4 regions of the Pseudoalteromonas sp. Isolate3 genome follow, and region 4 is predicted to be linked to each of the others. Evidence: predicted binding sites of a transcription regulator. Region 4 holds the regulator's gene; each other region holds the start of a gene.
The links. Region 4 encodes sigma-54, which starts transcription at its own class of promoters, with help from an activator protein. Its sites were predicted from a motif close to GTTGGCACGNNNNTNGNNT; they were not measured.

Region 1 (7,493 bases), on a different contig from region 4:
CTAATTTATCAACATCAAACGCCGGTGGTAATTGTTTTTGTTCTTGATCAGTCATCTTCTGTTAACCACGCTTTCACTACTTGAGAAGACAGTTCTGGTTCATTTGCAACCAATGCACGAACTGCTTTGAGTAAATCTTCATCGCCATGTAAGTCTGGCAGCTGTAGTGTACCATCACTTGAGAATCCTACAGCAGCAGAGTCAAAGTCTTTATTTAGCATATCTAGCGTGCTATCACCAATATCTACACCAGCACTTAATGCATCTTCATCATATTCCTCTAGTGTATCGTCTGGGTAAATTAGACGTTTCAACATAGGTCTTACTACAAAGACAATCAATACAATGATAACCAGAGCACCTAATGCTAAGCGTAGCATCTTCATGAACCAATCTTGCTCCCAAAGCGGAACTTCAATTGCTTCCCCAACATCTTCACGAACAAATGGTACTGTTACAACTTCAAGTGCATCACCACGTTGCATATCAAAACCAACACCACCTTGTAGTAAGCGACGAATATTTGACAATGCTTCTACAGAGCGAGGAACCATGGTTGTTTCACCGTTTTCACCCACTTGCGGCACATAATCAACGGCAACTGAAACACTTATGCGACGGATAACACCGGTTTGCTGACGCTTATGCGAAATAGTTGTATCAAGCTCGTAGTTGCGTGTTGCTTCTTTATGCGAACGACTAGGATTCGTTGCTGAACCCGCACTACCTTGGCCAGCAATTTCAGGAATATTAGAGTTTACTGGCGGCTGATTAGTTAGCGCACCAGGAATGCCGACAGCGAGGCCACCTATGTTATTTTCTTCGAAAGTTGTTTCACTGCGCACTGCCGGTAAATCTGGGTTATAACGTTTTTGTGTTTCTTCAACTGCGCTGAAATCCATGTTTAAATCGACTTGTGCAGTATAGTTACCTAGGCCCACTACAGGAATTAGAATGCTATCGATTTTATTTAAGTACTCTTCTTCACGCTTACGCTCAATTTCATACTCTTTACGAGAGCGTGCCGCGAGTGAGTTTTGTGAACCAGAATTAAGTAAGCGACCATTTTGATCAGTCACGGTAACACGCTCTGGCGATAAACCTTGTACCGCTGAGGCAACAATATCAACCACTGAGTCAACTTCTTCACCATCAAGCGAACGGCCACGTTTTAAGGTTAGCACTACTGTAGCTGAGGGCTGTTTTTCGCGACGAGCGAATACGTTTTCTTTTGGAATAGCTAAAAGTACTTTGGCGCGAGTAACATTTTTTAGCTCTTCGATGGTACGCGCAAGCTGTTGCTCACGACCATGTTTTAAACGTTCACGTTCAAGGCGTTGGCTTACACCAAATCCCATGTCTTGCATGATGATATCAGTACCTGAGCTTGGCGCTTGCTCTAGGCCTTCACGAGCCATCAATAGCTTTATGTTTTGGTATTCACCTTCTTCAACAGAGATGACGTTACCATCGAGTTCGTAATCAATCTTTTGAGCGTCTAAAAAGTCCAACGTTTGAATAAGCTCTTCCGTTGGCATTTTACCAAGCGGACGCATATCTGGCTGACGAGCCCAAATAATAATGAAAATTGCGATAGCCAAACAGATTGCCAAAGCAATCACTAAGGTAACCTGACGTAAAACGTCTACTCCGTTTAAGGCACTTAGGTAGCCTGACTTTTGCTCTTGTTGATCATCGGTATCGGTTGAATCGATACCACCGCCTGCTAAGGCTAGATCAGTTGATTGATTAGATTGCGCCACAATAATTCTCCACTACCTAGTTACACAGGCATGTTCATGATTTCTTTATAAGCTTCAACAAGTTTGTTTCGAACCTGAACCGTTGCTTCAAATGCCACTGATGACTTTTGCGAAGCAATCATCACATCAGCTAAAGAAACACTGCGGTCACCCATTTCCATTGCCGTTACTTTTTGCTTAGCGTCTTGTTGTAAGCCATTCACTGTATCAAGTGCATTAGTAAGTAAATCACCAAACTGTGCCGACGATGTTGGCTGAGTTTGTGTTGGTAAATTATTAATTGAGTTGCTACGGCCTGCTTCTAAGGCCATAGATTGCATTTCTTGAAATAATGCGCTGTTTTGAACTTTCATAATACTCTCTGACAATGCAGTTTACTTATGAACTGATAAAGCATAAACCGTGCCACAAAATAAAAACTGCAATTTCAACAGCTTAAGCAGCAATCTTAGTTTGTCAGAGTTTTGACAGCAAACAAGCTCACAAAAATGTGAGCTTGTTTGCTTAACTTTTTGGAAGGAATCTATGCAGGTAAGGCTATACCTAAGTCTCGCATTTGCGCCAGTTTATAACGTAAAGTGCGTGGACTAATGCCTAAGGTTTCTGCAACCTCTTTACGCTTACCATTACAGCGCGCTAAGGTTTCTAAAATAATACGATGCTCTTTATCTTTCAGCTCGTCTTTGTAATTACCTTGCTCGCTTACTTGTGGCACGGTATCTAAATTAACCTCTACAGGCTGCTCTTGATAAGCCGGTGCATTGTGTGATGGCGTAGCGACTGGCTTGATATCCGCAGATAACAACTCTTCAATAAAAACATCGTCTTGATGAATACTATTACCATCACATAATATCAACGCCCGTTGAATAACGTTATCAAGCTCTCGTACGTTACCTGGCCAAGCATGCGATAGCAGCTTTTGTTTCGCACTCTCACTTAGTTGAGCGATAGGTTCTTTACTTTTAAGGCAATGACGCTCTATCAAATGCTCAGCCAATACAATAATATCGCCAGGACGCTCAGCTAGTGGTTTCCACATTAGCGGGAACACATTTAAGCGATAATATAAATCTTCTCTAAATAGATTTTCGCTCACCGCTTCTTTTAAATCTCGGTTACTTGTGGCGAGTACGCGAACATCAAGTTCAATAGTTTTACGTCCGCCTAAGCGCTCTACTTCGCGCTCTTGAAGTACACGCAGTAATTTAGCTTGTAAGCCTAAATCCATCTCAGTAATTTCATCAAGTAAGATGGTACCACCTTGAGCTTGCTCAAATTTACCAGGACAGGCTTGAATAGCGCCGGTAAACGCCCCTTTTTCGTAACCAAATAAGGTTGCTTCAAGCATATTTTCCGGAATAGCCGCGCAGTTAATAGCAACAAAAGGGGCATCGCTACGATTTGATTTGTCGTGGATAAAACGAGCCAACACTTCTTTACCCGAGCCACTTGGGCCGAGTACCATAACACTGGCATCGGAGCGCGCAACTTTACTCGCAAGTTCTAATAGCTTAATGCTCGATGGATCGGCAACAATTGGGCCATCAGTTTCTTTTTCCTTTTCAGGCAAATAACGGCTCACCATGTTAAGAAGCACTTCTGGGGCAAACGGTTTTGCCATGTAATCAATCGCGCCTAGACGCATTGCTTCTACAGCATCATCAATGGTGGCATAGGCCGTCATCATTAATACCGGCAGCTCAGGATAATTAAGTTTAATGCTACGTAGTAGGTCAAGGCCGCTCATAGCGCCCATTTGCACGTCGCTAACAACCAATGAATAGCTATTTTGCTTAAGCAAGATCATCGCTTGTTCAGCGCTATCTGCAGCAACGCAATCAATACCCGACATTTCAAGGGTATCGATTAGCGCTTCTCGTAAGCCTGCGTCGTCTTCAACGACTAAAATAGAGTTAGTATTCATTTTGCCTCCGCTGACATTGGTTCTGCACTAATTGGCAAGATCAAACTAAAACATGCTCCCCCATGAGCATTATTAGTCACTTCAACCCGTCCTTGGTGCGCATTGGCGACTGAACTTACAACTGCAAGTCCAAGCCCCGTGCCTTGGCTTTTGGTAGTGTAAAAAGGTTCGAATAATTTGTTGGCATGGCGTAAATCAACACCCGGGCCATTATCACTGACACTGATGCGAACACAGTTTTCGCTAGTTTCGTCACGCTCAGCACTCAGTGTTACCACAGCCTCAGAGCCAATGATTTGAATACTGTTATGGATCAGGTTTTGAATAGCGCTCGCCAGAGCGCTTTTATTACCCACAATTTCAATATCTGGCTCTGGTAAGTTCACGCTAAGTTCACTGTTATTTTGAGCAACCATAGCATCAGCACCCGCTTTTACTTCATTAAGTAACTGCTGCATCGACACACTTTCGACCACTTGTTGCTCGCCACTTTTGGCAAATAACAGCATGTCATTCACTTGGGTTTCTAAATCTTTTAAACGCGACATTAGCTTTGTATGAAAATTACCACGAGAACTTTCTGGGAGACGCTTTGAGCCTAAATTTGCGGCATATAACATGGCAGCAGATAGCGGCGTCCTGACTTGATGAGCAAGCGAAGCAACCATTTTGCCAAGCGCACTTAAGCGCTGCATATGTGCCATCCGCTTTTGTAAACGTCTGGTTTCAGTTAAATCTGTCATTAAAATTAACTGTCCTGGCTCTGGGGCAAGCGCAGTAATATCAAGCTTAATTAAACGACCATCTTTGAGTGATACTTCATGCCCATCATCTTGTTGTGGTCGAAATGAACGTTGAATAACGCTAAACCACTTTTCACCTTCAAGGGGCTCACCTAGCATATCAATGGCAATTTGATTTGCTTTCGCGATCATACCTCGGCCATCTAAAACAACTACACCTGCGGGCATAGTATCCACCAAATGACCCAACCAGCTGGCTTGTTGGCGCAACTCGCTCAACTCACCCACATACTCTTCTTGTAGTAAGCATGGGTTATATTGTTTGGCTGTGATAAATTGTGGTTTTAGGACATTTGCTAAGGCCATAATCAATACTCAAAAAATCGTGTCTACCTAGCTAAATGCACAATTCGTACCAAATTTATTTTCGTTTTATTTCAATAAATTAAAGACAAAAACAACACTGACAAAAAAATGACAATCGCGAGGGAATAATGCAAAAAGAACACCATTGTCGTTGCCCATGGCTAGATACCAGCAAAGAAGATTATGTGGCCTATCATGACCAAGAATGGGGGGTGCCATTATATGATGATCACCGTTTATTTGAGTTTATAACCTTAGAGTCAGCACAAGCGGGACTGAGTTGGTATACCATACTTAAAAAGCGTGATGGCTATCGCAGTGCCTTCAAAAACTTTGTAGTTGAAGAGGTTGCCCAAATGACCGAAGACGACGTCGAACGGTTAATGCAGTTTGAAGGCATTATTCGTAATCGCGCCAAAATAGCTGCGACTATCAATAACGCACAACGTTTTATTGAAATTCAAAAAGAGTTTGGCAGCTTCTCAAACTACCAATGGCAGTTTGTCGATGGCAAGCCTTTGGTAAACAACCTTGATAAATTAGAAGACTATCCGGCTATTACTGAAGCCTCAACAGCATTTGCCAAAGATTTAAAAAAGCGCGGCTTTAAGTTTTTAGGTCCAACCACTGTGTATGCGCATATGCAAGCCTGCGGCATGGTAAATGATCATAGCAATGATTGCTTTAGAAAGGCTGAGATAATCAGTGAGTACGAATAGATAAAATCGAGGAAGTCACCTAACGCGGCTTAGTCGCGCGTTAGGTTATATTTCTTCATTTTTTCGACCAGTGTGGTGCGGCGAACACCTAAAATTTCTGCTGCACGTGCAACAACATAATCGTAGCGCTCTAATGCTTGGCTGATTAAGCTGATTTCTAGCTCAGCAAGATACTCTTTCAGCTCAATGCCTTCATCAGGGAGTAAACCTGAGTCAACCGTTGTTGCTGGTACATCAGGTTCATCATCATCATAATCACTAAAGCCAGTGCTGAAAATATCGTTGAACGCATCTCGCTCCATCAACTCTTCAGGGTACTCAGGCTCATAAGCCTCAACTTCGATATAACGATATTTAGCTGGAAGGTCTGGCACATCAACCACTTTATCAGGAAACATGATCACCATACGCTCAACTAAATTAGCAAGCTCACGAATATTCCCCGGCCACGCATGCTCTTTTAAGCTTTGAATCGCACGCTCAGTAAATTTGGCCGTTGTGCCACTTTGCTCGTTAACACGACGCATTAACTCTTTTAAAAGTAGAGGAATATCGTCAGCACGCTCACTTAGCGAAGGGTTTTCAATTGGAAACACGTTTAAGCGATAAAAAAGGTCTTCACGGAAGTCGCCCTTTTCAATCATTTCTTCAAGGTTACGGTGAGTTGCAGCAATAATTCGTACGTCAGCTTGAATAGGCTTAGTACCCCCTACTCGCTCATAGCTACGCTCTTGCAACACACGTAGTAGTTTAACCTGCATTTGCAAAGGCATATCACCAATTTCATCTAAAAACAGCGTGCCGCCTTGCGCTAATTCAAAGCGCCCTTTTCGTGCAGAAATAGCTCCTGTAAAAGCACCCTTTTCATGGCCAAATAGCTCACTTTCTAGAAGCTCGCCAGGGATAGCACCACAGTTTACCGGCACGAATGGCCCTGTATTGCGTTTAGAGAGTAAATGAACGTTACGTGCAACAACTTCTTTACCTGTGCCTGACTCACCTAAGATCAACACATTTGCATCGGTTTTTGCTACTTGCTCAATTAAAAAGCGCACATCTTTTACAGCTTCGGTTTCACCGACTAAACCATCAAATGATTTGTTAGATTTAGCTTGTTTATGGTCACCCGGAAGCATGCGTTGATATTGCTGACAATCATGCAATAGCTGAGTAGTTACGTCATGGTTAAACGGCTCACAAATTAAACCAACGACATTAGCAATGCTTAGTAACGGTTTGAGTGTTTCACCAATTAATAAAAACGGAATGGCAGGAAACTGTTTGATCACAGCCTCGTGATTTAGCTGCTGTAAAGCACCAAGAATGACCATGCATTCTTGCTGTTGATGTTTTTCACAAAAAGACTGTAACGAAGTCTCATCAACTAATTGTGCAGTTTCACCGATGAAGGTAAGTGCTGCATGTAAACCTATCGCACGATTATTATTATTGTCTAAAATTAAGATCATTATTGGCGAACCACAGTTACCACGAGGTTAGTTAATTTCTAAATTGTAAGCGAGTTTAGGAGGGATGCAAGCGCTAAGCGGCAATTTATTGACATCAACGCCAAAAAATAGTCACTTAGCCCCTGAATTTAATACTAAAGAATTAAAGTAAACCTAAAATGGATTCAGCTGAACGATTTGCTTGACCACGCAAAGCAACAGATGCTTGTGACAAAATATCATTAGCTACTTGATCAGACACTGATTTTGCATAGTCAGTATCTTCTATTCGGCTTTGGCTCGCAGCAATATTCTCTCGCTGGTTACCTAAACCTTTTATCGTACTCGCTAAGGTGTTTTGAAAAGCGCCTAACTCAGCTCTTTGAGCGTTAATTTCCTCTGCTGCTTGGTCGCTAATATCTATGGCAGCTTGTGCCCCTGCTTGCGTTGAAATATCGATTCCCGCAATAACTGAAGCAATACTACCATCCGATGGCGTCACTGATTGTGTGGTATTAGCATCTGGG
Region 2 (7,493 bases), on a different contig from region 4:
TGACGAAATCTTTAAAGATAAAACGGTTGTGCTATTTGCATTACCTGGCGCATTTACACCTACTTGTTCATCAACACATTTACCACGTTATAACGAGCTTGCTGCTGTATTTAAACAAAACGGTGTTGATGACATTGTCTGTATTTCTGTAAACGATACATTCGTGATGAATGCTTGGGCTCAAAACCAAGAAGCCCAAAATATTACCCTACTGCCAGACGGCAACGGTGAGTTTACTGACGGCATGGGTATGTTAGTTGATAAAAACGACTTAGGCTTTGGTAAGCGCAGCTGGCGTTATTCTATGCTTGTAAAAGACGGTGTTATCGAAAAAATGTTTATTGAACCGCAAAAGCCAGGCGACCCATTTGAAGTATCTGACGCTGATACCATGCTTGAATACATTAACCCTGCGCAAATAAAACCAGAGTCAGTGAGCATTATTACGAAACCTAATTGCCCATTCTGTACAAAAGCTAAAGCACTATTAGAAGCAAAGGGTTATGTGTACGAAGAAATTATATTAGGTCAACACGCATCATTAACCAGCTTAAAAGCTATTTCAGGTCGTGAGACAGTACCGCAAGTATTCATAGGCGGTGAGCACATTGGTGGCTCTGACGATTTAGAAAAACACTTTGCATAATTTTCAAGTTGGGGCTGCTGAATACAGCCCTTATATTATTTAAATACCTACAACCTATTGATTAAAAAACAAATTAACCAACTGGTCTGCTCTCGCCATCACCGATATTTATATTCAAAATACCAACATCTTAGTTACCAATTTATTACATAAAGCAAAGAATGAACCTAAAATGTCTGCAGCTACATTTACTTAAACCGTAACGAAATTAAGATGATTTAATTGGAATATACAATGAAAAAACTAATACAAGGACTGCTCCTTTCCTTGCTATGTTTCGGTGGCCAAGCTCATGCTGCGTCAACTGGTACGATCGATTTACTCACCCACCCTGTTGGCATTATATGCCTTGTTATTTTTATCTTTGCTTATGTGCTCGTCATACTCGAAGAAAAAATTCACTTACGCAAATCAAAACCCGTATTGGTTGCAGCCGGGATTATTTGGACACTTATTGCTTGGCAGTACAGTGCACAAAACTTATCCGATCTGAGCACTAACGCGTTTCGTCACGCCCTGTTAGAATTTTCAGAGTTAATGCTATTTTTGCTCGTTGCGATGACCTACATCAATGCACTAGAAGAGCGCCGTTTATTTGATGGCTTAAGAAGCTGGCTGGTTGCGAGGGGCTTTAGCTACAAGCAATTATTTTGGATAAGCGGTGTACTGGCATTTTGTATTTCACCGGTGGCCGATAACTTAACAACCGCACTACTTCTATGTGCCGTAGTAATGAAAGTTGCAGCAAATGATAACCGCTTTATCGCTATGTCATGCGTAAACATTGTAATTGCAGCTAATGCAGGGGGCGCCTTCAGCCCATTTGGTGACATCACGACACTCATGGTTTGGCAAGCCGATGTTGTTGCCTTTACCGAGTTCTTTGTTTTATTCCTACCTGCTTTAGTTAGTTATATTATTCCAGCATTTATTATGTCTTTATATATCAATAATCAACACCCTGATATCGTAGGCGAAGAGATTGAACTTAAACGTGGTGCGCTTCGCATATTGTGCTTATTCTTACTGACAATACTAACCGCCGTGGTATTAAAAACCGCCTTTGGTTTACCTCCAGTTGTAGGCATGATGATGGGCCTTGGCTATTTACAGTTTTTTGGCTACTTCTTACGCGTCACTCTACCCGGCTCCCTTGCCAGAAAACGCGCTATGGCAGAGCGCGAAGGTGATAAAGAGCGCTTATCTCGCTTAGGTAACGTTGTTCCTTTTGATGTATTTAGCCGTGTATCAAGAGCAGAATGGGACACGCTCTTGTTCTTCTATGGCATTGTAATTTGTGTTGGTGGCTTAGGGTTTATCGGCTACTTAGCGCTGCTTTCTGATTTACTTTATAACAATTGGTCTGCTACCGGTGCGAACATTATTCTTGGTTTAATGTCAGCGGTAGTCGATAACATTCCTGTGATGTTTGCGGTGTTACAAATGATGCCAGATATGTCGCATGGTCAATGGCTGCTTATCACCTTAACAGCAGGTATAGGTGGCAGCCTGTTATCAATTGGCTCTGCAGCTGGGGTTGCACTTATGGGTCAAGCAAGAGGGATTTACACCTTTAATAGCCACTTAAAATGGTCGCCAGTCATTTTACTCGGTTACTTTGCAGGCGTATTAACTCATTTATATCTCAATACTGCCTACTTCAGCTAAACCTCTGTAATGTTAAAGTTAAAACCCTACGTTTTTAGGGTTTTAACTTTAAACACTCCCCAATGAGCGGTTTATAAACAGCAATGTCGCAATAAGCGGTGTTTTTGTCGCAAAAAGTCAAGATTAAGGCAGGTACTTTACTTTAGTCTAATAATTCACAAATAAGGTGAATTGAGGACACACATATGAGCCAAATGAATTCTGTTGCCATGCAAAATGGCAAGTTGCATGTAAAACAAATTGATATTCCCACTCCTGGACCCGGCCAAGTACTCGTAAAAAGCCTAGCTTGCGGTATTTGCGGTTCAGATATTCATATTACACGCCACACCAGTGATGTATTCGATATCTATAAAAACCTTGGCATCATGGCAAAAGATGCTGGCGATGACCAAGAAGTGTTATTGGGCCATGAATATGCGGCAGAAATCGTCAGCTACGGCCCAAATACCAAAGGCGAACTTGCTAAAGGAACCCGTGTAACCTCAGTGCCAATCTTACTCTCTGCTGGCGGTGCTGGCGTAGGTGTAACTCCAGGGCTGTATGGTGCCTATTCTGAATACTTTATCGTTGATGAAGCTTTGTTGTTACCTATTCCTGATGCAGTTCCATCAGAAGCGGCAGCCATTACAGAACCACTTGCTGTTGGCCTGCATGCAGTGAACCGCGCACAAATGCATAATGATGATGTTGCAATCGTAGTTGGTTGTGGCCCAATTGGCCTTGCCGCGATTGCCGCATTAAAGTTACAAGGCGTAAAACACATCGTTGCCTCTGATCCGCAAGAAAGCAAAAAACAAATTGCCCTTGAATTTGGCGCTACTGAATATGTTAACCCTATGGCGGATGATGAAGTGGCTAAAGCCGCTGTGCTTGCAGGTAGCAACAAGGTAGTTATTTTTGAATGCGCCGGTGTCAGCCGCTTATTAAACGACTACATTTTACGTGCACCAGCAAAAGCAAAAATCATTGTAACAGGTCTACATACTGCACCACTTAACGTTAATTTTGCCTATGCAACTGTCAAAGAGTTAGACCTTATTTTCTCTTATTACTACCAACCAGAAGAATTTGCTCAATCACTCGAGAACATCGCTTCAGGTAAAATTGCATGGCAAAAAATGCGCACAGGAAAAGTCGGCATCGACGGCGTACAAGGTGCCTTTGATACCTTGTTTAAACCAAACGACCATATCAAAATCATCATTGAACCATGGCGCACAGGTGAGCTTAAAAAAGTAACGGGTTAATTAAGCTTAGGGGGTGCTGAGGTAACTTGGTAGCCCCTACAGGAATCGAACCTGTAACTGCCCCTTAGGAGGGGGCCGTTATATCCATTTAACTAAGAGGCCACTCAAAAGCTGAGGGATTGCTTGTAACTTGTAACTTGTAACTTGTAACTTGTAACTTGTAACTTGTAACTTGTAACTTGTAACTTGTAACTTGTAACTAAAATTATAACGGTCTAAGGCTTTGCTAATCAAGGAGAATAAACCAATCGACTCGAGAATAGCCGATTGGTGTAATGCAAGAGCTAATTAACGCTAGCTGTTGCAGATTGGATTGACTCATTTTTTAGCACAAAATACGGGATCACTTTTTGTGCGCTGGCAATAACAAGTTTTGAGTTTAAATTAATCACTCGAGCATTCACTTCAACGCCGTTAGGGCGATATATAAGCGTGCCTGTAAGTACATGGCTGGCAATGCGACGCTCGGCTAACTCTTCTATATCACGCGACATCACAAAATCACCACGTGAGGTCACACTAATTACATCCATCGCTTTAAAATCAACAACCCCAAAGCCAAATTTCTGCAGCTGGTGCAGCATTGTTTCCGATAGTTGATTACCAAGTTGAGAGCTGGTTTTTAAGCTTGCATCTAAATCGACAAAAGAAGTAATAGCAATTCCTAACTCACTTTCTTGTTGCATAGTATCAACTAACTCAAGCGCCATTTGCTCGACATAATTGACAACTGTTTTATGATGTTGATATGGCACAAATAGACGATGGTTAGCGTTATCCTGCTGCATGTCGTTTTGTTCAACTGCTTGCAGCATAGCAACGTAATCTAACTGACCATTTGCTGAAGCCTGTGCGTTTTTCGGCTCTGCTGATTGCTCTGGCAGCAATTGGCAGCCGGATAGCGCAAGCGTTAACGATGCTAAGATAAAACCTTTCATAGCTTACTCACTTGCTTGTTTTAGTGTAATACCATCACTACGGTTGGTGCTATCAAGGGCATCAACCACTGATTGCGGGATAAAACCCTGCGCTGACCCTACAACCGCTTTACTTGCTAAGCCAACAATACGGGCATTAACGAGCACACCACTTTGATGATTAACCAAGGTACCTGCCAATACATAATTAAAATTTTGATCTTGGCTTAGCTCTAAATAATCACGACTGAAAACATAGTCACCACTTGGCGTGACACGCATATAATCAGTAGTTTTAAAGTCAATGACAGGTACACCAAATGCGTGCAGTTCATGAATGAAACTTTCGGCAATTTGATTACCTAGCAAATTCGTTGAGTTGTAATCAGCATCAAGGTACACAAAACTTGAAACAGCAACCGGCGTGGTATCGCTAACATATTGCAAATTTTCAACTAAGTCTTGCATGATGCCACGCACATAATGATTAATATTTTTACGCGTTGGTGCAGCGGTAAAAGTGCTGTTGTTCATCACCGCCTTATTAGTTTGGAACACACTGTCGTTACTATGCGGCGCGGCGACTTCTCTTTGCGCAGTTAACTGAGGCTCATTATCATGCTGTGTTGCATCACCTGTTAACATCGAAGAGCAACCAAAGCCTAAAGGCAAACATAAAGTTAAAATTAAACGTTTCATTAAATGAGTTCCTCTTAATATTCGCTTCGATACAACTGGCCATCACGCTGCTGAACTTTTTCAGCTCCCCACATGACATTAATGGGGATCTCGGTGCTTGCTGCTGACACTATTCGCAGATCTTTGGTATTTACCAATCGGGCGTTAACTATGTAGGCATGTTGTTGCCGCGTCAGTGTGCCGGTAATAACAAAGTCAATATTCTGACGTTGACGTAAGGTATTTACATCACGACTAAGTACACTATCGGCCGATTGCTGCAAATTTAAAGTATTTTCTAACCGATACTCGATAGTATGAAAACCAAGCTGAGTAAATTGCGTTAATAAACTTTCTTGAATTTGCTGACTTAAGCCACTGCCCTGATCTTCTGCTAAATCAGTTCCTAAGCCATCAGCCATATAAAAACTGGTAACAGCAATACGAGCATTACCTTTATAAGGGCCTTGAATACGGCTCAGCTGACTGCTTAAATCAGCAACATATTGATGCACCGTATATGGTGCCATTGGCGATTTTGGGGTTTCTCTAGGGGGCGCACTTTGTGGCTCTTCAGTTAAGCTACAACCCACCAACACTAAAACAACTGAATAAAATAACAGGCGCATAATTGCCATCCTCACTAAACTTAGTAAGTACAAAGCAATAATTATGCCTAAGTATTATTATTTGCTAGATATAGCTAGATAATAGTGAAGCAAGAAACTCTGTGATTAAAGGTAGTAAGCCGCTTTGTAATGGATCTGTTTTAAGTTATTAATCGCTACTCAGACTGAGTATGTGAGGTTGTTAAAACAGGAATAGCAAAGTTAGTTGACGCAAAAGCAGTAGCTACAGCACCTGTCCAACAAAAGGAGCTATCACACAAGTCTGCCCTAGCTTTTTTACTATTTCACAAAATGCAGTAGCTTGAGTATAGTTTGTAAATGGACCAGCTCTTAGTCCATACACGGTTACGCCTTTGTGCTCACGCTTTTTAAAACGAAAATCCAGGCCATGCAAAACATCAGGGTAGTCTCGCTTTAGCTCTAATACACGGTGACTTACTTTTGTCGGTGTTAAATATAAACCTAATTGCACGCCCGGTTCTACTGCTTTGGTTGCTGCAATAGCTGCGCTTTGTGAATGCGTAAATGGTTGCTCAGGCTGGCTATGCTCTTGGCTCATCATACAGGCTGTTAAAACAGTTAAGCTGATGGCTATCAATAGGTATTTAGAAAAAATAGAAAAATGCATGATTACGTCGATTCTCAAAAACAGGCTTAAAACATAGCAATAAAAATGCCACCTTTAGAATGAACTTTAACCCTAAAAATATATTCGGTTGTCAGTGTAGTTACCAACCCAGCAATCAATTCCTTGCCGCTTAATAGCCTCACAATCGGCTTTGGCATTTTTCAAGTACTTATAACGGCCAAACTTAAGGCGATAATAAGTATGCTCATTTACTTTAGCAACTTCGATATTAAGTATCGGTTTTCCTTGGAAGATATTCGGCGCACGCTTAACCATTTTTTTAAATGAATAGGCAAGGCTTTGTTCTGATTCAACAGACATAAGCTGTAAAGCAAAACTGTAATTGTGCTCAGGAAACTCCGTTTTGTTTGATGGCTCAGAGACAGAGTTGAGATCGTTATCTTGAATCTGCTTAACATTTTCAACTGATTTATAGTTTATTGCTGCTTTATCTGGGCTCGTTTGAATTAGTACACTAAAAGTATCTGATTGCTTAAACGCTTTGTTAAAAAGGTAAGTAATATTAATATTTTTATTTTTAAGAATAGAAGGCAATGGGTTATTACTACAGCCAGCTACAGCTAGTAACACCATCAGGTATAAACTGTAACGCAAAGACTTTAAGTAACATTTCATAATCAGGATTCTTTAAAGTACCATTAAAATTAGCTTCTTATTAAAAGAAGAGCATATTGTTAGTACTTACCTGTACATCAACACTTAAAAGATAATTTGAGATATAAAACGTAACCACTAACGTATTAACGTTTCGACTATAACCTTTGTGTTAGTTATTTTTGGAAAACAGCCATAAACGAAACTATTCATTTACATTCAATAGTAACAATGCGTTAAGACAAAGGTATATCAGAAAAATCCTTTATTGGGTAATGATCGACAATTGTAAGGTTTATGTAAATAATAAAAAAGTGCCATATAGACACTTTTATGAAGTAATTTTTGACTAGAAATCTAAATTGCTTATTTTACCAGCGACTTTATGAAGTCTGTAAGCTCACCTTTGAATTCATCACGACGCAGTGCAAACTCAACAATCGCTTTTAAATAACCAATTTT
Region 3 (7,493 bases), on a different contig from region 4:
CCTGGTTTTCTGAATGCCGGTAGCTCTGCATGAACAGCAACGGCTGCAACATTTTTAATTTTAGGTTTTAAGCTATCTGGTAAAGTAATACCAAAGCCATTTAACATGGCTTTAAAGCTCTGTTGAGTAAATCTGCTTTGTTCACCTGTGCCTGGCAAACCTACAACCAAACCATAACCGACTAATTGGTTTGCACGAACACCTTCAACCATAGATACATCTTTGACTCGCTCAGCCTGTGCAGAAAACTGCAGGCTAATTAAGCAAAGAGCGATGATGTATTTAAACCCATTCATGACTTTGTTCCTCTAAAATGGGAAAAGCGAACTACTAAAGAAACGAGACAGCCAACCTGCGCTTTGTGTTTCTTGAATTTGCCCTTTACCTGAATATTGAATTCGCGCATTGGCAATTCGGTTTGATGTTACTGTATTACTAGCTGAAACATCTTCTGGACGAACTAAGCCTTCAAGGCGAATAAACTCTTCGCCAGTGTTCAACGTAAGCCATTTTTCACCGCGAATAACTAAGTTTCCATTGGGTAAAACACGCATCACGTTGACAGAAATATCACCAAATAAGCTGTTTGATTGATTAGACTTTGAGTCACCTTTAAACGATGCCCCCGAGCCAATACCAAATTGAATACTATCACCACCAATGTTAACTGGATTACCTCCCAGACCAATTACTGGATCTAAACTCGCATCCGTTTCTTTATCTGTTTCGGTTTTAGCTGCTTTGGTCGCTTGAGTAGACTCTTGCAATTTAACAGTGATGATATCGCCAGCGCGTAGAGCCTTTTTATCTGAGTACAAGTCATTTGATGAATAACTATCAAACAACGACCCCGTTGGTACCATAGGCTCTGTTGTAGGCTCCGGGTACATAGGCGCATAGTAAGGGTCATCCTGAACCACATGATGATTTTGCGTTGTCATACAACCACCCAGCATTAATGCTGCCGATGTGACTAAGATAATATTACGCATGCTGCCTCCTACCCATTAAAGCTGCTGATTAATGTAACTAAGCATTTCATCAACCGCTGAAATCACTTTTGAATTCATTTCATAAATTCGTTGTGTTTCAATCAAGTTAACGAGCTCTTCTGTCACATTCACGTTAGACGTTTCAAGAGAACCTTGAACCACACTGCCTAAACCATCGATACCTGGGTTACCTTGCACAGGCGCACCACTAACAGCGGTTTCTGTGTATAAGTTTTGCCCCATGGGCTCAAGACCCGATGGATTAATAAAATCACTAATAGTTAGCTGACCAATTACCACATTGTCTGGTTGCCCTGCGATACGAACTGACACTTCACCGTCTTGCGAAACAGTGATTGATTGTGCATCATCTGGAACATTCATTTCAGGCTGCAAGGGAAAACCCGCTCCCGATGTCACAATTCGACCATCTTCGTCAGTCGTGAATTGACCATTACGTGAATAGGCAATATTGCCATCAGGTAATTGCACTTCAAAAAAACCAGGACCTGAAATCATCCAATCCAATGAATTTTCTGTGGTAAGCATGTTACCTTGTGAAAAGTTCTTTTGGTTAGCAACCACTTTGGCACCGGCACCTAGCATTAAGCCCGATGGCATTTCAGTGTCTTGTGACGAACGACCACCTGGTTGGTTAATGTTTTGATATAGTAAATCTTCAAATACGGCGCGGCTTTTTTTGTAACCGACCGTGCTGGCATTCGCGAGATTATTTGAGATCACCGAAATATCGGTTTGCTGGGCGTCAAGCCCGGTTTTACTGATCCATAATGCAGGATTCATAACTCTACCCTCTCAGTCATCTTAAACAATGCGTAACAGCTGATCTTGACGCTCATCGAGCTCTTCGGCTGTTTTCATCAATTTAACTTGTAATTCAAATTGGCGTTGATTGCTGATCATGTCGACCATTTCATGCACTGGGTTTACATTCGACATCTCAAGCGTTCCCGACAGTACTTTCACGTTCGGTGAAATATCACAAAAACCACATAGATCATTTACCAACATATCTTCTTTTGGTCGGAATAATCCGTCATTACCTTTTTCAAGCTGAGTGTTATCAGCCTCAATCACTTTCAGCCGATCAACTACTTCTAAAAAGTTAGCAGGCGCACCTTGTGGGCGAACCTGAATAGCGCCATCTTCACTAAACTCAACTTTCTCGATAGGTAACGGCAAAATAATTGGACCACCTTCGCCAATTACTTGACGGCCGTGGCTAGTGATCAACGCGCCATCTGGAGTAATGTTTAATGTGCCAGTTTTTGTGTACGCCTCATTGCCTGATGCATCTTGTACACTCAACCAACCACGGTCACTCATCGCGATATCAAGCTCGCGGCCAGTTTCAACAAAGCCACCCGATTCCATATTAGATCCAGGGCGTTCTTGCATTGCAAACACCCTAGATGGCAAACCTTCACCGAAGGCTTGCATAGAGCGAGCTTGTGCAAAATCAGCTTTAAAGCCAGTGGTGTTAGCATTAGCAAGATTGTTGGCCTTGAGTTCAAGACCTCGCAAACTTTGCTTTGCACCCGACATGGCAATGTAGACCATTTTGTCCATAACATTGACTCACTAAAAATACGATAACTAAGAAATGCAATAAAAGTGCCAAAGTAAAATTGACGCTAAAATAGGAAAGAAAAATGAGGTCGGTAAAATGAAAAAAGGCTGCCAATAGAGGGAGCAGCCTTCGTGTCGGATTTAGCTTAGAGCCGCTAAAATTAACGGATCTGTAGGATATTTTGTTGTAGTGTTGAGTTAACCTCAAGCGCACGTGAATTTGCCTGGAAGTTACGCTGCGCACTGATCAAATCAACAAGTTCACTAGTTAAGTTAACATTCGACTGCTCAAGCGCAGATGAGTTAATTGAACCTAAAGTACCTGAACCTGGTTCGCCAGCAATCGGCTCACCTGATGTTAAACTCTTCTTCCAAGCAGTATTACCTACTTGTTGCAAGCCTTGTGAGTTCGAAAAACGTACCATCGCAACTTGGCCAAGGAAAGAAGTATCACCATTACTGTATGAAGCAACAATTTTACCATCGGTACCAATATCGATACCTGATAGACGACCAACAGTCGCACCATCTTGCTCAAGCGCTTTCACTTCAAAGTTACTTGCATATTGAGTCGGTATTTTATTCGTTGTACCAGCTTCATCGCGCCAGTTAATGTTTACATCATCAGGGAAACTCGCACCATTAGACAGTAAACCAGATATACCGCCTGAAGGTATTGTTAATGGATTAAACGTAGCATCCGTATTTGCAGTCCCATCTGTGCTTTGTGGTAAACCACTTGAGTCAAACTGAAAAGTTGAAATAGGTGTATATGGCGACGCAGTTTGCTCAGTACCATTAGCAGCAAACGGCTTTTCATCAAGTGTTGCAAACACTTGCCATTCATTATCATTACCAGTCACTGCTGCGTCAGTTTTAACAAAGAAGAACTGTAAAATGTGTGGCTCACCTAAAGAATCATACACCGTGGTTGATGTTGAACTGTTGTACGACGCACTTGTCTCTGGGTCAAATGGTGTAACTGCTGGCGTTAATGCACGAGAATCTAAGTTAAACGACGAATAAACATTGGTCGTAGCGCGTGGAGAACCTGATGCATCAGGAATTTGTAGCGCAGAAGATGTGCTTAAACTAACAGAAGTTGTATCACCCGTTGCTTCATCAACAGGGAAACCTTGTAAGTAGTTTCCGCTAGCATCCACAATAAAGTTGTCTTTATTAAGTTTGAACGCACCAGCACGAGTATATGTAAAATCTTGTGCACCTAGGTCATTTGCCATGGCAAAGTAACCTTCACCAGTAATTGCTAAGTCCAGTGAGTTATTAGTGAAAGATAATGAACCTTGGTGGAATTGCTGTGCCACCATTGTTGTTCTTACACCGTCACCATTTTTTGTTTTACCAGAACTAAATACTGATGATGCGTACACATCAGCGAACTCTGCACGAGACTCCTTAAAGCCCGTGGTATTGACGTTAGCAATATTATTTGCTGTAACGTCTAAATCTTTTTGCGCGGCTGCTAAGCCTGTTAATGCAATATTGAAGCTCATAACTCACCTCTAACCTATCTCTTAGCCTAAGCTAACCCAAACCTTTTTTACTTATGCGATTTCAGCTATATCAGTTAGCCTAACCGCACCCTCTTTTGTATTTACGATAATGCCGCTGGCGCCATTAATATTGACACTTTCAATATTCTTAAAGGTCGCCATTGGCATACTGCTGTAGTCTCCATTTACAAAGCCTTCAGCACTAATGTCATACTCACCTTCTGGTAGTACATTGCCATCGTTATCTTTACCATCCCATTCAAAACGAAGTGCACCCGCTGACTGCGAACCTAATTCAATCGTGCGCACTAACTGGCCCGATGAATCTGTTATTCTTAACGTTAGAGACTCAACGGCAGTTTCTGCAACTACCGACCCTTTAGCGAGATTTTCACCATCAAAATCAATCGTGTCAGACTCAAGTAATGCTTGCTTACCAACAAGGGTAGAAGCCTGTAACGCAGAATTTGATGTCATTGAAGCAGTCAGTGATTCAAACTTCTCATTTAAGTTTGAAATACCCTCAGCCATAGTGAAGTTCGTCATCTGCGCAATCATTTGATCATTATCAGCTGGCTTGCTTGGGTCTTGAAACGACAACTGTTGTGTTAAAAGTGAGAAGAAGTCTTCTTGCGTTAAAGTATCATCTTTCTCTTCTGTTTTATTTTGATTGTCTTGCCAACGTAAATTATCTAAATACGTGGATGACGCACTGCTGATGTCGTTACTCATAACTTATCCTCGGTTACCGCTGCCCAAGCAACAGTGTTTTACTTAACATTTGCTTAGCTGCATCAGCAACTTGCACATTTGTTTGGTAAGAGCGAGAGGCAGAAATCATATTTGCCATTTCTTCTACAACATTAACGTTAGGCTTATAGATGTAACCATTTTCATCAGCACTTGGATGGTTTGGGTTATATTCAATTTGCAGAGGCTTATCACTCTCTACAATGCCTAGTACTTTAACGCCAACAGAAGAGCCCTGAGGATTGCTTTGTGATGCTGACGCTTTAGTCAACTCTGCAGCAAAAACAGGATGGCGCGCTCGATACGTCTGATCTTGGCTAGAACTAATCGAATTCGCATTCGAGATATTACTGGCAGTAGTATTTAAGCGGACATTTTGCGCGCTCATACCGGTTGCTGAAATATCAAAAACATTATACAAACTCATGATTAAGCTCCTTGACTACCGAGGGCTTTTTTAAGGCCTTTAATTTTACTACTCATAAATTGCAGGCTTGCCTGATACTCTAATGAGTTCTGTACATACAAGTTTCGTTCCACTTGTATATCAACTGAGTTACCATCACCTGTATCTGCTTGATTTGGCGTACGAAACATTTCGGCATTACCAACAAAACGACTGCCTCCGGCTATATGTTTAGCATCGGTTCTTACCATACTATTGCCACCTTGCTGGTTGCTTTTTGCCGCTTTTAATGCCGAGGCAAAATCGATGTCTTTCGCTTTATAGCCCGGCGTATCAGCATTAGCGATATTTGTCGCTAATAACTCAGCGCGTTGTGAACGGATCAACATCGCATGCGGATGAACTCCAAATGCTTTATCAAAACTGATAGCCATAACCATCTCCAAAAAATTGACTCTGCAGTGAACAATGCAAAAGATAAGCCAAAAATAAGGAGTAAGCTTTATTTGTATAACAGACTGAAAAATAGATAAATTTAGCAACCTAAGGACTAGGTTGCTAAGGAGAGTTTACTTTTTTTGATAGATAATACCAGGGTTACAACGAACCATATCAAAGCTGTCACTAAGGCCCGCCATTGATTCAGATGCACCTAAAAATAGATAACCTTTAGGGTTTAAAGCTTGAGCAAATTGCGAAATGATTTTAGCTTTTACTTCTGGTGAGAAGTAAATTAACACATTACGACAAAATATAATGTCAAACTTGCCCATTAAGGCGTATGAATCTAGTAAGTTTAAATGTCTAAAGCTCACCATTTTGCGAATAGGTTCAACAACCTGAGCCATTCCATTACCGCTGTCCTTAAAGAACTTCTGACGTCGTTCCATCGACAAACCACGAGCAAGGGCTAACGAGTCGTACTCAGCGTTCTTACACATATCAAGCATGGTATTAGAAATGTCTGTGCCAATTATTTGCGCTCCCATCTTTAATACGCCAGGGTTTTTAGCCTGAAACTCAGCGACCGACATGGCAATAGAGTATGGCTCCTGCCCTGATGAACTTGCCGCTGACCATATTTTCAATGGTCGACGAACATCTTTAAGTTCAGGGAATAGCTTCGTTTTCAATAGCTCAAATGGGTATTGGTCTCGAAACCAAAGCGTCTCATTGGTGGTCATCGCATCAACCACAGCGGCACGAAGCTGCCTCTCATGAGGACTTAAGGTTTTACTTACCAACTGTGATAAAGACTCGACATTAAAACGTGCCATAAGCGGCGCTAGGCGACTTTTTACTAAGTAAAGTTTGTTATCACCAAGCACGATGCCACATTGTTGTTCTAAGAAAGAGCGGAATTGATCGTATTCGCTTTGTTGTAAATGCTTATTTTCCAAAGTAATACCACCTATAAATAATTAATCACAATGAACCCACTTTTTCACAGCTGTTGCTAATTCATCTGGGTTAAATTTTGCAATAAAATCATCGGCACCTACTTTTTCAATCATTGCCTGGTTAAATACCCCACTTAAAGAGGTATGCAAGATCACATGAAGAGGTGATAATTTTGGATCTGCTTTAATTTCGGCGGTTAAGGTATAACCATCCATTTCCGGCATCTCTACGTCAGATATCAATAAGCCAACGCGCTCAGTAATATCATTTTTACAATCAAGCTGAGCAATCTCACGTAAACGTAATAATGCTTCTTTGCCGTTTTTAGCTAACTCAGTTTGTACACCTAACGGTTCAAGCGCACGTTTAACTTGGTTTCGAGCTACCGCTGAATCGTCAGCAATAAAGACAATACGCTCACCTAAATCACGCTGAATTTCACCCTCACCAACCACTTCAGCACTCACTTCAGTGTTAACTGGACAAATTTCGTTTAAGATCTTTTCTACATCAAGTATCTCAACTAACTCATTTTCAATCTCAGTGACCGCTGTTAAGTATGAATAACGTCCCGCACCTGAAGGCGGTGGCATTATTTTTTCCCAGTTCATATTAACGATGCGCTCAACTCCGCCAACTAAGAACCCTTGCACTGAACGGTTGTACTCAGCAATGATGATAAAACTGTCTTTGATATTTTCAATTGCCGGACCACCTACGGCCATCGATAAATCAATAACAGAGATAGTTTGGCCACGAATGTGCGCAACGCCGCGAATATACGCGTTTGATTTTGGCATGTTAGTAAGTGGTGGGCATTGCAAAACCTCTCTTACTTTA
Region 4 (7,493 bases):
CGCAACGAGAAAGCAGCTAAAGGGAAGGGTGGTAAAGGCCGCGCGGCACTGACGCGTCATACCGGTTTTAGCCAGTTTAAAAAGGCCAATACTAAACCAAGAGTTGGTAAAAATAAGCAGCGTGCAAGTAAATAGAAATAAATACGGCCCTTAAAGGGCCGTTTTCAGATTAGATTAATAACCACGTTGCAGTACCTAAGAAGGCAAAGATACCGACAATATCGGTAACGGTTGTTAGTACCACACTGCCAGCGAGGGCAGGGTCAATTTTCATTTTCTTGAGAATTAATGGAATGCTTGCACCCGCAATACCTGCAGCAACCAGGTTCATAAACATTGCAAAGGCTAATACTGCACCGAGCTTAAAGTCCCATTGCCATAGGGCAACAACACCGGCAATTAATATCGACCAAATAACGCCATTCAGTGCGCCAATCGCTAATTCCTTGAGTAATAAGAAGCGTTGGTTAGTTTGATTAATATGGCCAACGGCTATACCACGAATAACCAGTGTTAAAGTTTGACTGCCTGCAACGCCACCCATTGAAGGTACGATACCATTGAGTACTGCCAAAATAGGCAAAATTGCTAAGGTATTTTCAAAAAAGCTTGCCACAATTGCCGCTAGCAATGCGGTTAATAAGTTAACTCCAAGCCAAATAGAGCGACGTTGCGAACTTTTTAGCACTGGCGCAAAGGTATCTTCTTCGTCATCAAGACCAGCGAGGCTTAGCATGCTATGTTCAGCATCTTCGCGGATTACGTCAACGATATCATCGATGGTAATACGACCTAGCAAGTGTGCGTTGTCATCAACAACCGGGGCTGAAATCCAGTTATGACGTTCGAAAAGTTGTGCTACATCACTTTCATCCATTGAAATAAGTATAGACTCACAATCTTCATCCATTAAATCGCGAACAATTTTATCAGATGGGCTTGTCAGCAGTGTAGTTAACGAAAGTGCTCCTAGGAAGCAGTTATGCTTATCAACAACGTATAAGTCATCAGTGCCTTCTGGTAGCTCACCTCGTAGGCGTAAATAGCGTAGCACTACATCTAAAGTAACATCTGGGCGAATTGTTACCGTATCGCTGTTCATCAAGGCACCGGCAGAGCGCTCTTGATAAGAAAGTGCCTGAGTAGCCCTTTCTCTATCTTGCGAGTCCATTGCACTAACTACGTCTTGATATACGGTATCAGGAAGGCTACGTAAAACCTCACCTAAGTCATCGTCGTCCATGTCCTCGGTGGCGGCAGCAATGTGCTCAGGTTCCATCTGCGCAATAATACCAAGACGTACATCTTCAGACAGTTCTTCTAGAACATCACCACGCACATCTGGATCAACCAGCTGCCAAAGCATACGACGAATTTTATGGGGAGAAGACTCAAGTAAAAGGGCTGTATCACAAGGCGCCGTTTTGGCTAACATACCGCGCACTTGAACAAATTGACCACTATTGAGTGACTTGGTCACTTGTTTGAGTTGTTGTAGTGGGTAATCTTGTTCAAAGGCTTCTGGCATTGGCGTCCTTACAACTGAAAAAAGTTTATATAGGCTGAGCAAATACAGCATAGTTGCTTTGTGGTGTATTTGCAGAGATATCGTCGCACTGTGATAAATTTATTAAGAGTTTTGCAACTTAGAAAAGCGAGCGATATAAAAGTAGGATATTTAAAAGGAATTTCAAATATCCTAATTAAGTTTACCGTAAATCTTGAAGGCTTAGCAAATGCTATTCTTGCTCGTGAAAGCGCTGTGCGATTAATTCACCGATTGCAGTTAATGCTGCATCAGCATCAGGGCCTTCACAAACGACTCTAACTTCTTTACCTTGACTGCTTTCAAGTAGCATTAACGCCAATACGCTGTCACCTTCAGCTTCTTTATCGTCTTGATAAAGCGTAATTTTAGCATCAAATTGTACTGCTAATTGGGCTAAAACAGTGGCTGCGCGAGCATGTAAGCCGAGTTTGTTTTGAATTAAAAAGGTATCTTCAGCGCGCATTATAATAGTGCCTAATTAAATGTCTTGTTCACGGTGGCGAATTTTTACATTGTCATGGCTTTTAGCAAAACTCTCACCAATTGTTTGCGCTAAGTAAACAGAGCGATGTTGGCCACCAGTACAACCAATGGCAATGGTAAGGTAACTTCGGTTGTTACGCTCTAAGTGTGGTAGCCATGTTTGTACAAATGTTTGAATTTGCCATGTGAACTTTTGCACTATGCTGTGGCTAGCTAAGTAATCTTTTACTGGTTGATCTAGACCCGTTAGCGGCTTTAAATCAGGTTCCCAGTGTGGGTTAGGTAAAAAACGTGCATCAAATACGTAATCAGCTTCTTTTGGAATACCGTGTTTAAAGCCGAAAGACATAAAAGTGATAATCAGTTTTTTATCCTTTTTACCCAAAATCTTTTCGCGAATTGATTCTGCTAACTGATGAACACTGAGATCTGTGGTATCAATCATAAAATCAGCACGAGTGATCAACACATCGAGTAAGACTTTTTCTTGTTTAATAGCCAGATCAAGTGGCAAAGAATCAATGGATAATGGGTGTAAACGACGAGTCTCTGAAAAGCGTTTTATCAGGGTTTGGTCATCACTGTCTAAGTAAAAAAGTGTTGGATTTGCGAAACCTGGCAGGTACTCAAGAATATCATTAAATTCTTGCTGCTCTTTTGGAAGGTTACGCACATCAATACTGACCGCTATTTTATCGTAGTTATCTGATACGCTACGCACGAGCGAAGGCAGTAAATTGACTGGAATATTATCAACGCAATAATAACCTAAGTCTTCAAGTACTCGTAAAGCGACCGATTTACCTGAGCCTGAGCGACCGCTGATAATGATTAATTCCATTTATGCCTCTGCTGATATAACCTGAAACAGTTGCTGATCGGTAGTAGCGCTACGCAGCTGTTTACAAAACTCTTTATCTTTAAGTCTATCAGCAATTGTTGATAAGGTCTTTAGATGAAGCTGAGAGTCACCATCTGGTACGATGAGTGCTACGAAAATGTCAACAGGGCGATTATCAATTGCATCAAAATTGATTGGGGATTCACTCACTATGACAAACGCCTGAGGTTCATCGGCGCCACTCATTCGGCCATGTGGAATAGCAATACCTCGGCCAATACCGGTGCTACCTAGCTTCTCTCGGTTGAGTAAAGCATTTAGGATATCTTGTTGAGATAAATGAGGAAGCTGCTGGTGAGCCAGTTCGCTGATATATTCAAGAATTCTTTTTTTGCTATTAAAAAGGACCGCAGCTTTGCTGCAGTCCTGATTAGTAAGTGAACTTAGTTTCATAATTTAATGTCGAGCTAATTTCTCTTTGTGTTTAATGACTTGGCGATCAAGCTTATCGATCAACGAGTCAATGGCTGCGTACATATCTTGATGTTCTGTAGAAGCGAACAATTCGCCTCCGTTTACATGTAAAGTTGCTTCTGCTTTTTGGCTTAATTTTTCTACATCTAGAATGACATGAACATTATTAATATGGTCAAAATGCCTTTCTAGTTTCGCAAACTTGGTGTTTACATAGTCTCTTAATGAATCAGTGATTTCTACATGACGACCAGTTAAATTTAGTTGCATAAGCATTTTTCCTTCTATGTAAAACGTCTAAATCAAACTCTTACGCTGATTAGACGGAGGTATTGCTAGAGACTCACGATATTTTGCAATTGTACGTCTAGCTACTTTAATTCCTTGCTCAGCCAATATATCTGCAATTTTGCTATCACTCAATGGTTTAGCCGAGTTTTCTGCAGCGACTAACTTCTTGATTAAAGCGCGTATTGCTGTTGAAGAACACTCACCACCATTTTCAGTGCTGACATGGCTTGAGAAGAAATATTTCAACTCAAAAATACCCCTAGGGGTATGCATATATTTTTGCGTTGTTACTCGTGAAATCGTCGATTCATGCATTTCGACCATTTCAGCAACATCATTTAGCACCATCGGCTTCATTGCTTCTGGGCCATGCTCAAAGAAAGCTTGTTGTTGTTGAACGATACAGTTGGTCACTTTTAATAGTGTATCGTTACGGCTTTCTAAGCTCTTAATAAACCACTTTGCTTCTTGTAAGTGAGAGCGAATAAATTGGCTGTCGCTACTTGATTTAACAGAGCGAGACATAGCCGCATATTGGCTGTTCACTCTAATCTTTGGCATACTATCTGGGTTTAACTCAACCACCCAGCGACCTTTTACTTTTTTCACTGATACATCAGGTATGACGTACTCAGACTCTTCGCGTACTATGCTATCCGCAGGCTTAGGGTTTAAGCTGTGAATTAGCGTCATTACTTCTTTAAGCTCATTTTCTTTAAGCTTAGTCTTTTTCATCAAAGTTCGATAGTCGCGACTCGCTAATAATTCGATATGCTCAGATAAAACCATTTTAGTTTCAGCTAAATATGGCGTGTTTGCATCGAATTGGCGAAGTTGAATACACAGGCATTCCTGTAAACTACGCGCCCCAATACCGACAGGATCAAACAATTGAATTCTCTTTAGGACCGCTTCGACTTCATCAAGTTCGATTTCTTCTTCATCACTATTTTGATTAAAGCTCTCGACGATATCTTCACAGCTTACCGTTAAAATACCAGAGTCATCGATAGCCTCAACAATTGCCACAGCAATCGCTTCATCAGTCGGACTAAAGGGAGTTAGCTGTAATTGCCACATAAGGTATTCGTGAAGGGTTTCGGTCGATGCACCTTGATAAATAGATTCATCTTCTGGCATTGGCCCTGATGATGTTGATGGAGCGGCACTCATGTACTCATCCCATGTAACATCCATAGCTAAATCGTCACTTACAGTGTCTTTATTTAGAGCATCACTGCTTTCTTGTTCATATTCGCTAGGTGCTTCGTCTGCAGAAGCGCTGACTTGCACATCGTCAGATTCAGCTTTTTGCTCATTTTTGCCGATGCTTTCTTCGTTGTAATCCGCTTCTTCCACTTCAAGTAAAGGGTTACTATCTAGCGCCTCTTGAATTTCTTGTTGGAGATCCAATGTACTGAGCTGCAACAAACGTATAGCTTGTTGCAGTTGTGGAGTCATTGTAAGTTGCTGGCCCATGCGCAGCTGTAATGATTGCCTCATGTATCCCTAACAATCCTTTTTTTAAGTTATCGATAACTGTGCAAAGACAGTTAAGTTATTATCGATTTATTGTCATTGTTATAAGTCTAGCAGATGCTCTAGTCGGTGGCGTAATGGTTACAGCCTAAATTGCTCGCCTAGATAAACATCGCGTACAGTTTGGTCAGCTAATACGTGCTCAGGTGTGCCTGATGCAATTAGCTCCCCATGAGAAACAATGTAGGCTTTTTCACAAACATCAAGGGTTTCTCGAACATTATGGTCAGTAATTAGTACACCAATACCACGATTTTTTAGGTGCTCAATAATTTTCTTTATATCTAACACTGAAATTGGATCAACACCAGCAAAAGGCTCATCTAAAAGGATAAATTTAGGATTAGCGGCTAATGCGCGAGCAATTTCAACGCGGCGACGTTCACCACCAGATAGAGCCATACCTTGACTATCACGGATGTGTTGGATGCTAAATTCATCTAATAAGCTATTTAGAGTTTCTTCCCGCGTGGTTTTATTTAGATCTTTACGAGTCTCTAAAATAGCCATCAAGTTTTGGTAAACTGTTAACTTTCGAAAAATCGAAGATTCTTGCGGTAGATAACCAATACCCAACCTCGCACGGCTGTGCATTGGCAAAAGGGTAATATCGTTATCATCGATGCTAATTTTACCTTTGTCGCTCGGAACTAGGCCTACAATCATGTAAAAAGTCGTGGTTTTACCAGCACCATTTGGGCCAAGCAAGCCAACAATACTGCCTGCTTCAACTTCCAGACCGACATTTTTAACCACTTGGCGGCCTTTGTAGCTCTTAGCTAAAAGCTCTGCTTTTAATGTGCTCATGGTTGGCCTTTATTGTCTTTTTTATTTTCAACAGGTACTAAAATAGTGTGTACACGATCTGATGAGTTTTCGTCTTTTTCAGCACTGATAAGCTGCTGAGCCATATCATAGGTAATGCTTTTCGCTGTTACTTTTTGACCAGCTTGGGTAACTTCAGCTTCACCGTTTAAGGTTAAGAAGCGTTTCGCAACATCATAACGAACTTCTTCAGCACTGGCGCTCATTACGGAACCATCCGTTTGTTTTTCTTCGAAGTAAGCTGGTTTGCCTGTTGCAATAATTAGCTCTACTGTACCTTCGGTATCACCGCCGTGTGCTTCAAGACGTTCTGCTGTAATACGACGATTACCATGCACGATCTCTACGTTACCTTCAAATATGCCAACGCCATCTTTTAGTTTACCAACTTGGCGATCTGAGCTAATGCTAATTTGTGCGCCAGTTTGCTCGGCAGCGGTGCCGGAAAACGCAATCAATAAGCTTGGGATCAGGAGTAATTTCTTCAGTTTATTGGTCATAGTATATGGTTCGTGTATGGTTAGTTAACTCAACAATTTCGGTTTTTAAATCGGCTTTTAAGCCTTTACCGGTAATCTTTAAATTCGGTCCCGTTAGTGTTACAGGTTGCTTTGAAAACATGGTCATTTTATTAATGTCGACATTAATGTTTTCTGCTTTTATATCTTCGATCATACCGTTATGGGTTAAGTTTTTAGCAACTACATCCCCTTCAAAAATCAGCTGATCATTTTCGTATAAAGTGGCTTCTTTGGCTTTTACTTGCCAAACCTGCTGGTCGCCATAAATAGTAAATACAGGTTGCTCAAAAAAGGTAAACCCTAATTGTTGATACAACTCCATTTTAGCCGCAGCTACTTTATGACTGATTTTTCCTTGCTCGTCATAAGCAGTTTGCTTTAACGCCACCGCAGTGTAATCAGGCGTTGCAATGATCTCGTCTTCACTAGTTATTGTGTCTGCTGATTGATTAAAGTACGGATACCACAACCACACCATGCAACAAACAAAAACAACACTCAGTAAAATACGGGCTATATTCATGCGCTGGTTCCATCGCTAGTTAACGGCTTACCGTTTTCTAACATCAGTAAATCAGTTAATTCACGCACGGCTCCAAAGCCACCTGGTAATAATGTGGTGTAATGAGCCAGCTTTTTAATTAGTGGGTGTGCGTCGTTAACAGCAACAGCAAACCCTACTTTTTCCATTACTGGTAAGTCTGGACCATCATCACCAATATAGGCAATTTGCTCATCAGTTAGCCCCAGTTTATCCTTTAACTCTTGATAAGCAATTAGCTTATCTTCTTGTCCCTGATAAATGTGCTGAACTGTTAGGCTAGTCATTCGCTGCTGAACTATTTGTGAATGGCGGCCAGTAATGACTGCCACTTCAAAACCACTATTTATGAGCGCTTTAATACCAAAGCCATCTTTTGTATTGAATGCTTTAAGTTCTTCGCCATCATTGCCTAAATAAATTCGGCCA

Region 1: fliE (flagellar hook-basal body complex protein FliE) is a predicted target of sigma-54. The motif match lies at 2,155-2,173, and genes of this name have one in related genera.
Region 2: L1D46_RS15350 (FlgO family outer membrane protein) is a predicted target of sigma-54. The motif match lies at 5,821-5,839, and genes of this name have one in related genera.
Region 3: flgB (flagellar basal body rod protein FlgB) is a predicted target of sigma-54. The motif match lies at 5,721-5,739, and genes of this name have one in related genera.

Annotation. Positions count from the first base shown of each region.
Region 1 covers NZ_JAKEVN010000014.1:43,395-50,887, forward strand. The annotation lists gene fliG (flagellar motor switch protein FliG) at 1-55, opposite strand, end outside; gene fliF (flagellar basal-body MS-ring/collar protein FliF) at 48-1,763, opposite strand; gene fliE (flagellar hook-basal body complex protein FliE) at 1,784-2,116, opposite strand; gene L1D46_RS05185 (sigma-54 dependent transcriptional regulator) at 2,287-3,690, opposite strand; gene L1D46_RS05190 (ATP-binding protein) at 3,687-4,799, opposite strand; gene L1D46_RS05195 (DNA-3-methyladenine glycosylase I) at 4,928-5,518, shown strand; gene L1D46_RS05200 (sigma-54 dependent transcriptional regulator) at 5,548-6,987, opposite strand; gene L1D46_RS05205 (flagellin) at 7,130-7,493, opposite strand, start outside.
Region 2 covers NZ_JAKEVN010000090.1:6,673-14,165, reverse strand. The annotation lists gene L1D46_RS15380 (glutathione peroxidase) at 1-646, shown strand, start outside; gene nhaD (sodium:proton antiporter NhaD) at 881-2,314, shown strand; gene L1D46_RS15370 (zinc-binding dehydrogenase) at 2,500-3,564, shown strand; tRNA gene L1D46_RS15365 (tRNA-Arg) at 3,592-3,666, opposite strand; gene L1D46_RS15360 (FlgO family outer membrane protein) at 3,849-4,502, opposite strand; gene L1D46_RS15355 (FlgO family outer membrane protein) at 4,506-5,180, opposite strand; gene L1D46_RS15350 (FlgO family outer membrane protein) at 5,195-5,788, opposite strand; gene L1D46_RS15345 (SPOR domain-containing protein) at 6,012-6,416, opposite strand; gene L1D46_RS15340 (SPOR domain-containing protein) at 6,489-7,052, opposite strand; gene galU (UTP--glucose-1-phosphate uridylyltransferase GalU) at 7,398-7,493, opposite strand, start outside.
Region 3 covers NZ_JAKEVN010000113.1:957-8,449, reverse strand. The annotation lists gene L1D46_RS17110 (flagellar basal body P-ring protein FlgI) at 1-296, opposite strand, end outside; gene flgH (flagellar basal body L-ring protein FlgH) at 309-992, opposite strand; gene flgG (flagellar basal-body rod protein FlgG) at 1,008-1,796, opposite strand; gene L1D46_RS17095 (flagellar basal body rod protein FlgF) at 1,818-2,582, opposite strand; gene flgE (flagellar hook protein FlgE) at 2,744-4,096, opposite strand; gene L1D46_RS17085 (flagellar hook assembly protein FlgD) at 4,148-4,828, opposite strand; gene flgC (flagellar basal body rod protein FlgC) at 4,842-5,273, opposite strand; gene flgB (flagellar basal body rod protein FlgB) at 5,276-5,686, opposite strand; gene L1D46_RS17070 (protein-glutamate O-methyltransferase CheR) at 5,822-6,652, opposite strand; gene L1D46_RS17065 (chemotaxis protein) at 6,674-7,493, opposite strand, start outside.
Region 4 covers NZ_JAKEVN010000002.1:42,162-49,654, reverse strand. The annotation lists gene L1D46_RS01050 (YgiQ family radical SAM protein) at 1-135, shown strand, start outside; gene mgtE (magnesium transporter) at 170-1,528, opposite strand; gene L1D46_RS01040 (HPr family phosphocarrier protein) at 1,740-2,012, opposite strand; gene rapZ (RNase adapter RapZ) at 2,028-2,873, opposite strand; gene ptsN (PTS IIA-like nitrogen regulatory protein PtsN) at 2,874-3,326, opposite strand; gene hpf (ribosome hibernation promoting factor) at 3,330-3,617, opposite strand; gene L1D46_RS01020 (RNA polymerase factor sigma-54) at 3,645-5,141, opposite strand; gene lptB (LPS export ABC transporter ATP-binding protein) at 5,259-5,984, opposite strand; gene lptA (lipopolysaccharide transport periplasmic protein LptA) at 5,981-6,502, opposite strand; gene lptC (LPS export ABC transporter periplasmic protein LptC) at 6,492-7,046, opposite strand; gene kdsC (3-deoxy-manno-octulosonate-8-phosphatase KdsC) at 7,043-7,493, opposite strand, start outside.